2 regions of the Streptomyces sp. NPDC051909 genome follow, and region 2 is predicted to be linked to the other one. Evidence: riboswitches for the same ligand, from Rfam matches in the RefSeq annotation. Region 2 holds a riboswitch; the other holds the start of a gene.
The links. Region 2 has a riboswitch for cyclic di-AMP ahead of AB0M18_RS15760 (LysM peptidoglycan-binding domain-containing protein). Riboswitches for the same ligand answer to the same signal wherever they lie in the genome.
Positions count from the first base shown of each region.

Region 1: linked by a shared signal. The riboswitch ahead of AB0M18_RS27310 (M23 family metallopeptidase) and the one ahead of AB0M18_RS15760 (LysM peptidoglycan-binding domain-containing protein) in region 2 are both predicted to bind cyclic di-AMP.

Region 1 is NZ_JBFAYA010000019.1:97,764-102,968, forward strand. Features, by position in the region: gene AB0M18_RS27300 (MFS transporter) at 1-1,169, shown strand, start outside; gene AB0M18_RS27305 (PP2C family protein-serine/threonine phosphatase) at 1,330-2,421, shown strand; cyclic di-AMP (ydaO/yuaA leader) riboswitch at 2,709-2,855, shown strand; gene AB0M18_RS27310 (M23 family metallopeptidase) at 2,867-3,955, shown strand; gene AB0M18_RS27315 (aldo/keto reductase) at 4,037-4,984, shown strand; gene AB0M18_RS27320 (PrsW family intramembrane metalloprotease) at 5,015-5,205, opposite strand, start outside.
Region 2 is NZ_JBFAYA010000008.1:246,436-251,640, forward strand. Features, by position in the region: gene AB0M18_RS15755 (hypothetical protein) at 1-1,225, opposite strand, end outside; cyclic di-AMP (ydaO/yuaA leader) riboswitch at 1,787-1,942, shown strand; gene AB0M18_RS15760 (LysM peptidoglycan-binding domain-containing protein) at 1,947-2,816, shown strand; gene AB0M18_RS15765 (polysaccharide deacetylase family protein) at 2,980-3,792, shown strand; gene AB0M18_RS15770 (zinc ribbon domain-containing protein YjdM) at 3,885-4,247, shown strand; gene AB0M18_RS15775 (metalloregulator ArsR/SmtB family transcription factor) at 4,398-4,748, shown strand; gene AB0M18_RS15780 (hypothetical protein) at 4,804-5,205, shown strand, end outside.

The DNA of each region.
Region 1 (5,205 bases), on a different contig from region 2:
GCTTCTACATGCTGATGCCGTACCTGGCCGCCCATCTGGCCGACGGACTCGGCATGGCGGCCTGGGCGGTCGGGCTCGTGCTCGGCGCGCGGAACCTGTCCCAGCAGGGCATGTTCCTGGTCGGCGGCGCGCTCGCCGACCGGCTCGGCTTCAAGCCGCTGATCGTGGCCGGGTGCGCGCTGCGGACGATCGGTTTCGGCGCGCTCGCCTTCGCGCAGTCGCTGCCGACGCTGATCGCCGCCTCGCTGGCGACCGGCCTGGCCGGGGCGCTGTTCAACCCGGCGGTGCGGGCCTATCTGGCGGCGGAGGCCGGGGAGGAGCGGCGCGTCCAGGCGTTCGCCCTGTTCAACGCGTACTACCAGGCGGGCATTCTGCTCGGCCCGCTCGCCGGGGTGGCCCTGACAGGGGTGTCGTTCCGGCTGACCTGCGTGGTGGCGGCGCTGCTGTTCGCCGCGCTCACCGCCGTACAGCTGCGGCATCTGCCCGTACGCGGGAAGACCCCGGAGGCCCCTCAGGGGGAGGCCCTTCAGGGGGAGGCGCGCGGGCAGTTCCGCACGGTGCTGGCGAACCGCACCTTCTGGCTGTTCTCGCTGGCGATGACCGGCTCGTACGTGCTGTCCTTCCAGGTCTATCTGGCGCTGCCGCTGGCCGCGGACGGCACGGCGGCGACCACCGCGCTGTTCGTGGTCTCGGCCCTGGTGGCGCTGGCCGGGCAGCTGCGGATCACCGCCTGGTGCCGGGCGCGGCTCTCGCGGGAGCGGTGTCTGGTGCTCGGTCTGGGGCTGATGGGGGCGGCGTTCCTGGTGCCGGCCGCGCTCGGGCGCCCGCTCGCGGCGCTGCTGCTGTGCGCGGCGCTGCTCGCCGTGGCGAACGCCGTGCTCTACCCGTACGAGATGGACACCGTGGTCGCGCTGTCCCGGGGGCGCTGGGTGGCCACCCACTACGGGCTCTACAACACGGTCTGCGGGATCGGCATCACCCTGGGGAACCTGGGGACGGGCGTGCTGCTCGACGCGACCGGCTGGTCGGCGGCGCCGTGGCTGGTGCTGTGCGCGGTCGGGCTCGGCTGCGCGGCGGCGATGGCGGCGCTCGCCCGGGGCGGGCGGCTCGCGGAGCGTCCCGCCGTACGCCAGTCGGCCGAGGAGGAGTCGCCGACCCCTACGGGCTGACGGACCCTGGGGTGGTCCCGGTGCTGTCCCTGGCCGGGCGCACCAAGGTCCAGGGAGAGCACAGGTGGCGCGAGCAGCGGGAGCGCCGGGCGGGCCCCGGGGCGGGCCGGGGGGCGACGACCCCGGCTCGTACCGCGGCGCCCGGCGCTTCCTCCGGGCGCTGCCGCCGTTGATCCTCTGCACCGGGGTCGCCCTGGACCTGGCGAGTCCGCCCACGTACTCGGCGGCACCGATGCTCGCCGCGGCGCCGCTGATCGCGGCCCCCTTCTTCTCCACCCTGATCACCCTGATCACCGGCGTCGCCGCCGTCCTCGCGAGCGTCGGTCTGCTCTTCTACAACAGGACGGCCGACCAGATCCCCGCGCTCACCGGGACGCTGACGGTTCTCACGGTCTCGGCGCTCGCCGTGCTCATCAACCGGGTGGTGCGGCGCAGCGGGGAACGGCTGGCCTCGGCCCGGGTGATCGCCGAGACGGCGCAGAAGGCCGTGCTGCCGGCGCCGGCCGAGCGGATCGGCGGGCTGCAGATCGCGGCGCGGTACGAGGCGGCGCAGGCGGACGCGTTCATCGGCGGCGATCTGTTCGCGGTCCAGGACACGCCCTTCGGGGTACGTCTGGTGGTCGGCGACGTACGGGGCAAGGGGCTCGACGCGGTCGAGGCGGTGGCGGTGGTCATCGGCGCCTTCCGGGAGGCGGCCGAGCACGAGGCGACCCTGGAGGGGGTGGCGGAGCGGCTCGAACGGGCGCTGGCCCGGGAGGGCACGCGGCGGACCGGGCTCGATGCCTTCGAGGGGTTCACGACGGCGGTGCTGGCCGAGATCCCGGGCGGTGACCGGGTCGTACGGGTGGTGAACCGCGGGCATCCGGAGCCGCTGCTGCTGCACGTGGACGGCGGCGTCGAGCCGTTGCTGCCGAGCGAGGCCGCACTGCCGCTGGGCATGGGGGAGTTGGCGGTCTGGCCGGACCGGGTGGACGTGACCCCGTACCCGCCGGGCGCGACGCTGCTCTTCTACACGGACGGTCTGTCGGAGGCGCGGGACGCGGCGGGCGCGTTCTACGACCCGAAGGAGCGGCTCGCGGGGCGGATCTTCCCCGGGCCGGAGGAACTGCTCGACGCGCTGGTGGCGGACGTGCGGCGGCACACGGGCGGGGACACGACGGACGACATGGCGCTGCTCGCGGTGAGCCGCCCGGCGGCGGGCCAGCCGGAACGGCGCCGGACGATGCCGGTGGTGCCGGGCGACGACGGGTGATGCGGGGCGACGACGGGTGATGCGGGGCGACGGCAGGGTGATGCGGGGCGACGGCAGGGTGATGACGGGGTGATGACGGGGTGTAGCCGAAGGGTCTCCCTCCGATAACAATTGACGTGGCGTCAGATTCCTCGTGCGAACGGCTGTGTTTCTGAAGGGCGTTCAACTCGGGCGATTCCCTCCCAATCCAGCTAATGATCAAGAGGAACAGCTTGGAATCGGAGGGTCGCGTCTATTAACGTTCGATAACGCAGCGCGGTCGTCCCAGCCGTCGCAAGAGACGGCACCGTGCGCGTGCGCCGAATTCCGCAAGGGAACCGGGGAACCACCACTTGGGGTGAATCGGGCCCCACCGCACTCGTGCGGCAGGCCCGTAGGAGACCTTCCTGCTCCGAACCCGTCAGCTAACCCGGTAGGCGAGAAGGAAGGAAAGGAGAGCGCCTCCGTGGCGTCCAACACCCCTGCTCCGCAAACCCCCTTCGCCTCCTACGACGCCGCCGGCCAGGTGGGCGCCCTGGACGGGGGCACGGAGGAGTGGAACCCCACCGAGGACTCCCTGCGGGCGCAGAACCGCTCCGGCGGACGCCACCGTGTCGTCAAGCAGCGCTCCAACTTCGCGCGTTCCTCCACCGTGCTCGGCGTCGGTGTCATCGCCGCCGTCGGTGCCGGCGGCCTGGCCACCGCGCAGCAGAAGCCCCCGGTCTCGATAGCGCTCCCGGACGTCGACCTGCCCGACGCCTCGGACCTGCCCGGCGTCGGCGAGCTGATCGGCTCCGACGACGACAAGACCTCCGACACCGCGGGCAACGCCACCCAGCCGCTCACCGCGCTGACCTACACCACCAGCGAGACCGCCCCGCAGGGCGCCGGCGGCGAGGAGGCCGGGACGCAGACGGCGACCGCCGACGCCGGCGAGGCGCTCCGCGCCCGCATCCTCCAGCAGGCCGAGCAGCAGCAGGCCGCCGCCGACGCCGCCGAGAAGGAGGCCGCGGAGAAGCTCGCGGCCGAGAAGGCGGCGGCGGAGGCCCAGGCCAAGGCCGACGCGGCGGAGAAGGCGGCCGCCGAGGCGAAGCGGAAGGCCGAGGAGGAGGCCGCGGCGAAGGCCGAGGCCGAGCGCCTGGCCAAGCTCGCCGCCAGCTACGCGCTGCCGACCTCCTCGTACACGATCACCTCCACCTACGGCCAGGCCGGCTCCATGTGGTCCTCCGGCTACCACACCGGTCTGGACTTCGCCGCCCCCACCGGCACCCCGGTCAAGGCGGTCCACGGCGCCACCGTGAAGTCGGCCGGCTGGTCCGGCGCCTACGGCTACCGGATCGTCCTGGAGCTCGAGGACGGCACCGAGATCTGGTACTGCCACCTCTCCTCCATGACCGTCGGCGTCGGCCAGTCCGTCGGTACCGGCGAGACCATCGGCCGCGTCGGCGCTACCGGCAACGTCACGGGCCCCCACCTCCACCTGGAGGTGCACACCCCGTCCGGCGACGGCATCGACCCGGCGGCCTGGCTGCGCGACAAGGGCCTGTCCGTCTGAGGGCCGGTCTCTCCGGGGGCCGGTCTCTCTGAGGGACAGCGGCGCGGAATACCGGTGGCGGCCCGCGGAGTTGATCTCCATATGAGCTCTCTGCGCCGCCTCGGCACCTCCGACCTGCACGTCTTCCCGCTCGCCCTCGGCGGCAACGTCTTCGGCTGGAGCGCCGACGAGGCGCAGTCCTTCGCCGTGCTCGACGCCTACGCCGCCGCCGGCGGCAACTTCGTCGACACCGCCGACGTCTACTCGGCCTGGGCCGAGGGCAACGAGGGCGGCGAGTCCGAGACGGTGATCGGGCGCTGGATGGCCTCCCGCGGCAACCGCTCCGACATCCTCGTCGCCACCAAGGTCGGTGCCCACCCGGGCTTCAAGGGCCTGGGCGCGACCAACATCAAGGCCGCCGCCGAGGAGTCGCTGCGCCGGCTCGGCACCGATCACATCGACCTCTACTACACCCACTTCGACGACGAGTCCGTGCCGGTGGAGGAGATCGTCACCGCCCTGGACCAGCTGGTGAAGGACGGCAAGGTGCGCGCCGTCGCCGCCTCCAACATCTCCCCGGAGCGGCTGCGGGCCTCGCTCGACTTCGCCGAGGCCGAGGGCCTCGCCCGTTACGTGGCGCTCCAGCCGCAGTACAACCTGGTCTCCCGCGACACCTACGAGGGCCCGCTCCGCGACGTCGTCGAGCAGCGCGGCCTCGCGGCCGTGCCGTACTACGGCCTCGCGGCCGGATTCCTCACCGGCAAGTACCGCGCGGGCAGCACCGTGGACAGCGTCCGCGCCGCCGGTGCCGGCCGGCATCTGGAGACCGAGCGCGGTCGGCGGGTGCTCGCCGCCCTCGACGCGGTCGCCGAGGCCCGTGGTGCCGAGCTCGCCACCGTCGCCCTCGCCTGGCTCGCCTCCCGCCCCACCGTCGCCGCGCCGATCGCCTCGGCCCGCACGGTCGAGCAGCTCCCGGCCCTCGTCGCGGTCGCCGACCTGGAGCTCACCGAGGCCGAACTCGCCACGCTCACGGAGGCGTCCGCGGTCTGAGGGACCCGGGGGCTTTGAGGCCGGTGTCCGCTAGCTCCGGTACGGGTTGAAGCCGCCGTAGTCCAGGTACTGCGGCGGCGACCACACCCGACCGGTCGCGCGGGCCGCGTACGTCAGCGCGGGTGAGGCCACCTGGCGGCGCTGCCACAGGTGGTGCAGCAGCTCCTGCTCGCGGGCGGTGAAGTCCTGCGGGACCTGCCCGCGGCGGGCCCGGTGCCGGA
Region 2 (5,205 bases):
TGAAGAAGTTGTGGTTGGCGCCCACCACGTACACCGCGCTGTGCAGGGCCGCGCCCCGGCTGACACCGCGCGTGGCGTCCAGGTACAACTGCCCCTGCAGATCGGACACATCGCCGTCGCAGCCGGGCAGGATCGTCATCGACGGCACGTCCGGGACCGGGTTCTGGCCGAAGATCGTCGGCCCGATGAGGACATCGCCGCGGATCTTCCAGCGCACCGGCCCCCGGTAGCCGTCCTGGCCGGCGGGCGGCGCGGACAGACTGTCGAGGGCCGCCCGGTTCACGCCCTCGCCGCCCCGCGAGTGCCCGACCAGCAGGACGCGGGAGAGGTCGGCGGCCGCCGCGGCCTTCCGCACCACCGCCGGCGCCTTGTCCGGGTGCTCGCCCCACTCCGCCCAGCGGGCGAGATGCAGCCGGACCAGCGAGGAACGGGCCTGCGCGCCGCCGTCGTCCGCCCGGTGGTCCTGCCCGTTGACGCCGTTCGCGGACACCGACAGCGTCACGTACCCCTGCGAGGCGAGCAGCTTCTGCGCCGCCCCGTATCCCTGATGACTCGGTATCGGCCGCATGCCCGCCGGGCACGGCCACTCGCCCGATCCCTCCTCCACACCCGGCTTGTAGCAGGTGCCGTGCCGGCCGTGCAGGAACAGCGCCACCGGCCGCCTCCCCGGCGCGCCCGCCGGCGCCGTCACGGCGGCGCGCATCTCGACCGGCTCGGGGAAGCCGGGCAGCCGCACGTCCTTCAGCGCGTACTCGCCGGACACGGTGCGGTACGGGCCGGGGACCCCCGGATCCACCGGATTCGCCGGCAGCGGCGCCTCAGGCCGTGCCCCGGGATCTGCCGGAGCCGCCGGCCGCAGACGGGGCGCCTGGGCCGGCGCCTCGGCATCGAGCCGCCGTCCGCCCGCCGTGACGCTCAACCGCGCCCCGCCGTCCACCCGTTCAGCCCCGATGGCGAGCCGGAACGACCGCCCGTCCGCCGCGGCCTCCGGGTACCCGAGCAGTCTCCCGTCGACCCGGAACTCGACCCGGGCATCCCCCATCGGCACGGCCTCCTCGGCCGTCCACACCAACTCCCGCCCCGCACCGCTTCCGGCGACCCGCCACCCCTCGGGCAGCCCTGCCGCGGCGGATCCGGTGACGGCGGCCGAGGCGGTGTCCGGTTGCGCGTACGCGAGCCCCGGCGACACACCCGCCAGGGCCATGAGCGTCACGGCGGTGGTCATGCCGCGTGTGACACGTATCAAAGCGCTCTACCTCACGATCGTTCTCGTCCAGCACGCTTCCGGGCGCCTGCGATCCCCCGGGCGCCCCTCTTGCCCCCGGAGGACGGGGGAGGGAGAGACGGGGTTGCCCGGCGGGGGAGGGGTGGCCGGTTCTGATCCCTGACCGTCGGCGGACCGACGAAGGGCCACCGCCCGCCGTCGGGCGGTGCCGGATCAAAACGGACGATGTCCGGCTATTCCATTGCAATGCCGAAATGCCGAGGTGATTCATGAAGGGGGTAATTCGAGCCGGAAAGGTGGGCAGGCGGCGCCGATCGGTCAGGGGTGATGTGGGTCACCTGGGACCGGTCTCCGGAAGGGCCTCCGGAATGCTGTCGCGGCGTCAGGAGCGGCCGGACGGAAAAGGATTGGGGTGAGGGGTGGGAGCGGGCGTGATGATCCTTTTGAATTTGCCCGCAGATCGATTTCGCGTGATGAATTCCCTCCTTGTTTTCGATATTTGTCTTCGCATACGGTCGCCCCGAAACCGGACGGAAACGCCGAATCCTGCCGCCGCCCGGTCGACCGCACTCACCACACTTCCGGCAGGAGCGGGGGACCCAGGTTCGCCGCCGGCCCCGGTCTCCGGGGACGGCTCGGGGTGAAGCCGCGCGCAGCGCGGCCGGGCATCTCCTGCCCGAACCCGACAGCTCACCTCGCAGGCGAAGGAGAGGAACTCGCCATGCGTGGATCCGGCAAGCACCGCCGCCCGAAGAACGCCCCGCTCGCCCGCGGCATCGCCGCCGTCGGCCTCACCGGCAGCGCCGCCCTCGCCCTGCCCCTGGCCGGCGCCACCACCGCCGGCGCGGCCACCCCGGCCGTCGCTCCCTCCGTCGCAGTGGCAAAGCAGACGCCTCTTTCGGCGCCTTCAGTGGCCCCCTTCACAGCCCCGGCGGCCGTGAAGGCGGCGCCGGTGAGGTATTCCGTCGTGGCCGGTGACTCGCTGTCGAAGATCGCCCACAGGTACGGGGTCCAGGGCGGCTGGAAGAAGCTCTACAAGGACAACCGTCGCGTCGTCGGCGGCGACCCGCGCCTGATCCACCCGGGGCAGAAGCTCACCGTCGCCGGAACCGCCGCGAAGGCCGCGGCCAAGGCGGCCAAGGCGCCCAAGGCGGCCAAGGCCGGCACGAGCGTGGCCGCCGCCTCGGCCCCCGCGAAGGCCGTTCGGTCGAAGGCGGTCCAGGCCGTCGCGACCTCCACCGGCTCCGCCACGTCCGCGGGCTACACGTACGCCGACAACCTCGAGGGCTGGATCCGCGAGTCCCTCGACATCATGGCCCGCGAAGGCATCCCCGGCAGCTTCGACGGCATCTACCGCAACATCATGCGCGAGTCCTCCGGCAACCCGCGGGCCATCAACAACTGGGACTCCAACGCCCTCGCCGGCACCCCCTCCAAGGGCCTCCTCCAGGTGATCGACCCCACCTTCCGCGCCTACCACGTGGCCGGCACCTCGCTCGACCCGTACGACCCGGTCGCCAACATCACCGCGGCCTGCAACTACGCCGCCGACCGCTACGGCTCCATCGACAACGTCTTCGGCGCCTACTGACGGACCGTCGCCCGCGGGCGCCGCGCACGGCACCCGCGGGCACGTCGACCCGCCCCCGGCCACCTGGCCCACATTCCTCACGCGATCAGGTGAAACCTTCTCGGCCGTTCCTCCGTCCTCTCCTGCGGGAGCCGTCGGGAGAGTCACGGGGAGTGGGCAGCACATGGGGCTGAAGAGTAAGTACACGCCGCAGATAGCCGCGGTCGCGTCGGCGGTCGCGCTGAGCCTGGCCGCCTGGGGGGCCGCCGTGTTGACGGACACGGAGGCGGAGGCGCGGGACGGCGGAGGAGCCGGGGCGCGGCAGGAGCAGCGCGTGCCGCCCACCGAGGACGGGAAGGGCCCGGAGCAGGTCAAGCCGGCGAAGGTCCCGGTGAGCATCGCGCACGCCACCGAGGCGGGCGGGAAGTCGGTGAGCATCACCATCGACGACGGTCCCGACCCGAACTGGACGCCCCAGATGCTCGACATCCTCAAGGAGAACGGCGTCAAGGCCACGTTCTGCATGGTCGGGCCGCGTGCCAAGGAGCACCCGGAGCTGGTGAAGCGGGTCGTCGCCGAGGGGCACCGGCTCTGCGACCACACCATGGACCACGACACCACCATGGACAAGAAGCCGGTCGCGTACCAGCGGCAGCAGATCCTCGACGCGAAGCGGTTGATCGAGGAGGCGGCCGGCGGCGCGAAGATCGAGTACTACCGGGCGCCGGGCGGCGCGTTCACGCCCGACAGCCGGAAGATCGCCGCGGCCGAGGGCATGCGCCCACTCGGCTGGAACGTGGACACCAAGGACTTCGAGCGCCCGGGTACCGCGGCCATCGTCGGCACCGTGAAGAACGAGCTGTCCAACGGCCCCACCATCCTCTTCCACGACGGCGGCGGCGACCGCAGCCAGACCGTCGCGGCCCTCCGCCAGGTCCTGCCCTGGCTGAAGGAACAGGGCCACCCGACCAGCTTCCCGGTCCGCACCGCACCCTGACCGGGCCGGCGCCGTCCCGCCCGGAGGCCGCACTGCCCACCGGGCGGGTTGCCGATTTTCGCAATTCGATCGGCTGCTCATAGAATCGAGGGGTGAACGAGAACCTTCCCCCGTGCCCCGAGTGCTCCGGCGTCTACACCTACGAGATGGGCTCGCTGCTCGTGTGCCCCGAATGCGGCCACGAGTGGTCGGCCTCCGCCGCCGAGGCGGGCTCCGACGACGCCGCCGGCGGCGCGAAGGTGATCCGGGACTCCGTCGGCAATGTCCTCGCCGACGGCGACACGGTGACCGTGGTCAAGACCCTCAAGGTGAAGGGCAGCCCCAGCGGCATCAAGGCGGGCACCAAGGTCCGCAACATCCGCCTGGTCGACGGTGTCGACGGCCACGACATCGACTGCAAGGTCGACGGCTTCGGCCCCATGCAGCTGAAGTCCAGCGTGGTCAAGAAGGCCTGACCTTCGAGGGCGTTGCAGCGGGACGCCGCGAAGACGCGAGGATGGTCCCATGACGAAGAGTTCTGACTGCACACGATCGACGTGGCGAGGGCGCGGACGGCCGGGCGCGGACGCGCCCTCGGCGCTCCCCGGGAAGGGGCGGTGGGCACCGTGAGCGCGCCGCTCTACCAGCTGAAGGCGGAATTCTTCAAGACGCTCGGCCATCCCGTGCGCATCCGCGTCCTGGAGCTGCTCAGCCTGCGGGAACACGCGGTCTCGGAGATGCTGGCCGAGGTCGGCGTCGAGCCCGCGCACCTCTCCCAGCAGCTCGCCGTGCTGCGCCGCGCCAACCTGGTCGTGGCGCGCCGTGAGGGCTCGGCGGTCCGCTACACGCTCACCGACCCGCAGGTCGCGCAGCTCCTGGTGGTCGCCCGCGCGATCCTGTCCGGCGTCCTGGCCGGGCAGGCCGAACTCCTGGCCGACCTCCGCGCCAGCGGAACGGCGGTCGCACCGCCCGAGTAGGCCCACGTCACCGCACCGGCCACTGACGGCGGCACCGTTGTCAGTGGCCGGTGTCATGCTCCCCGGTGTGACCACGACATGGAGCCTCCTCGACCTCGACGGCGCCCTGCGCGCATCCTGGGCCGCCGACACCAGCTCGCCCGACTACCGGACCCAGTGGCAGCCGGACAACCCCGCCTGGGGCCACTGCGACATCACCGCCCTGATCGTGAACGACCTCTTCGGCGGCGACCTCGTCGTCGGCGAGGTCCACCTGGCCGGCGAGCAGCACGGCTACCACTGGTGGAACCGCCTCCCCAACGGCATCGACCTCGATCTGACCCGCGAACAGTTCCGCCGGGGCGAGCAGGTCAGCGCCGAGCGCGTCGTCGAACGCCCTCCGGGCCCCCTGCCCCGCCGCTGGGACGCATACCTGCTGCTGCGCACGCGGGTCGCCGCGCACCTGGGAAGGCTGCCC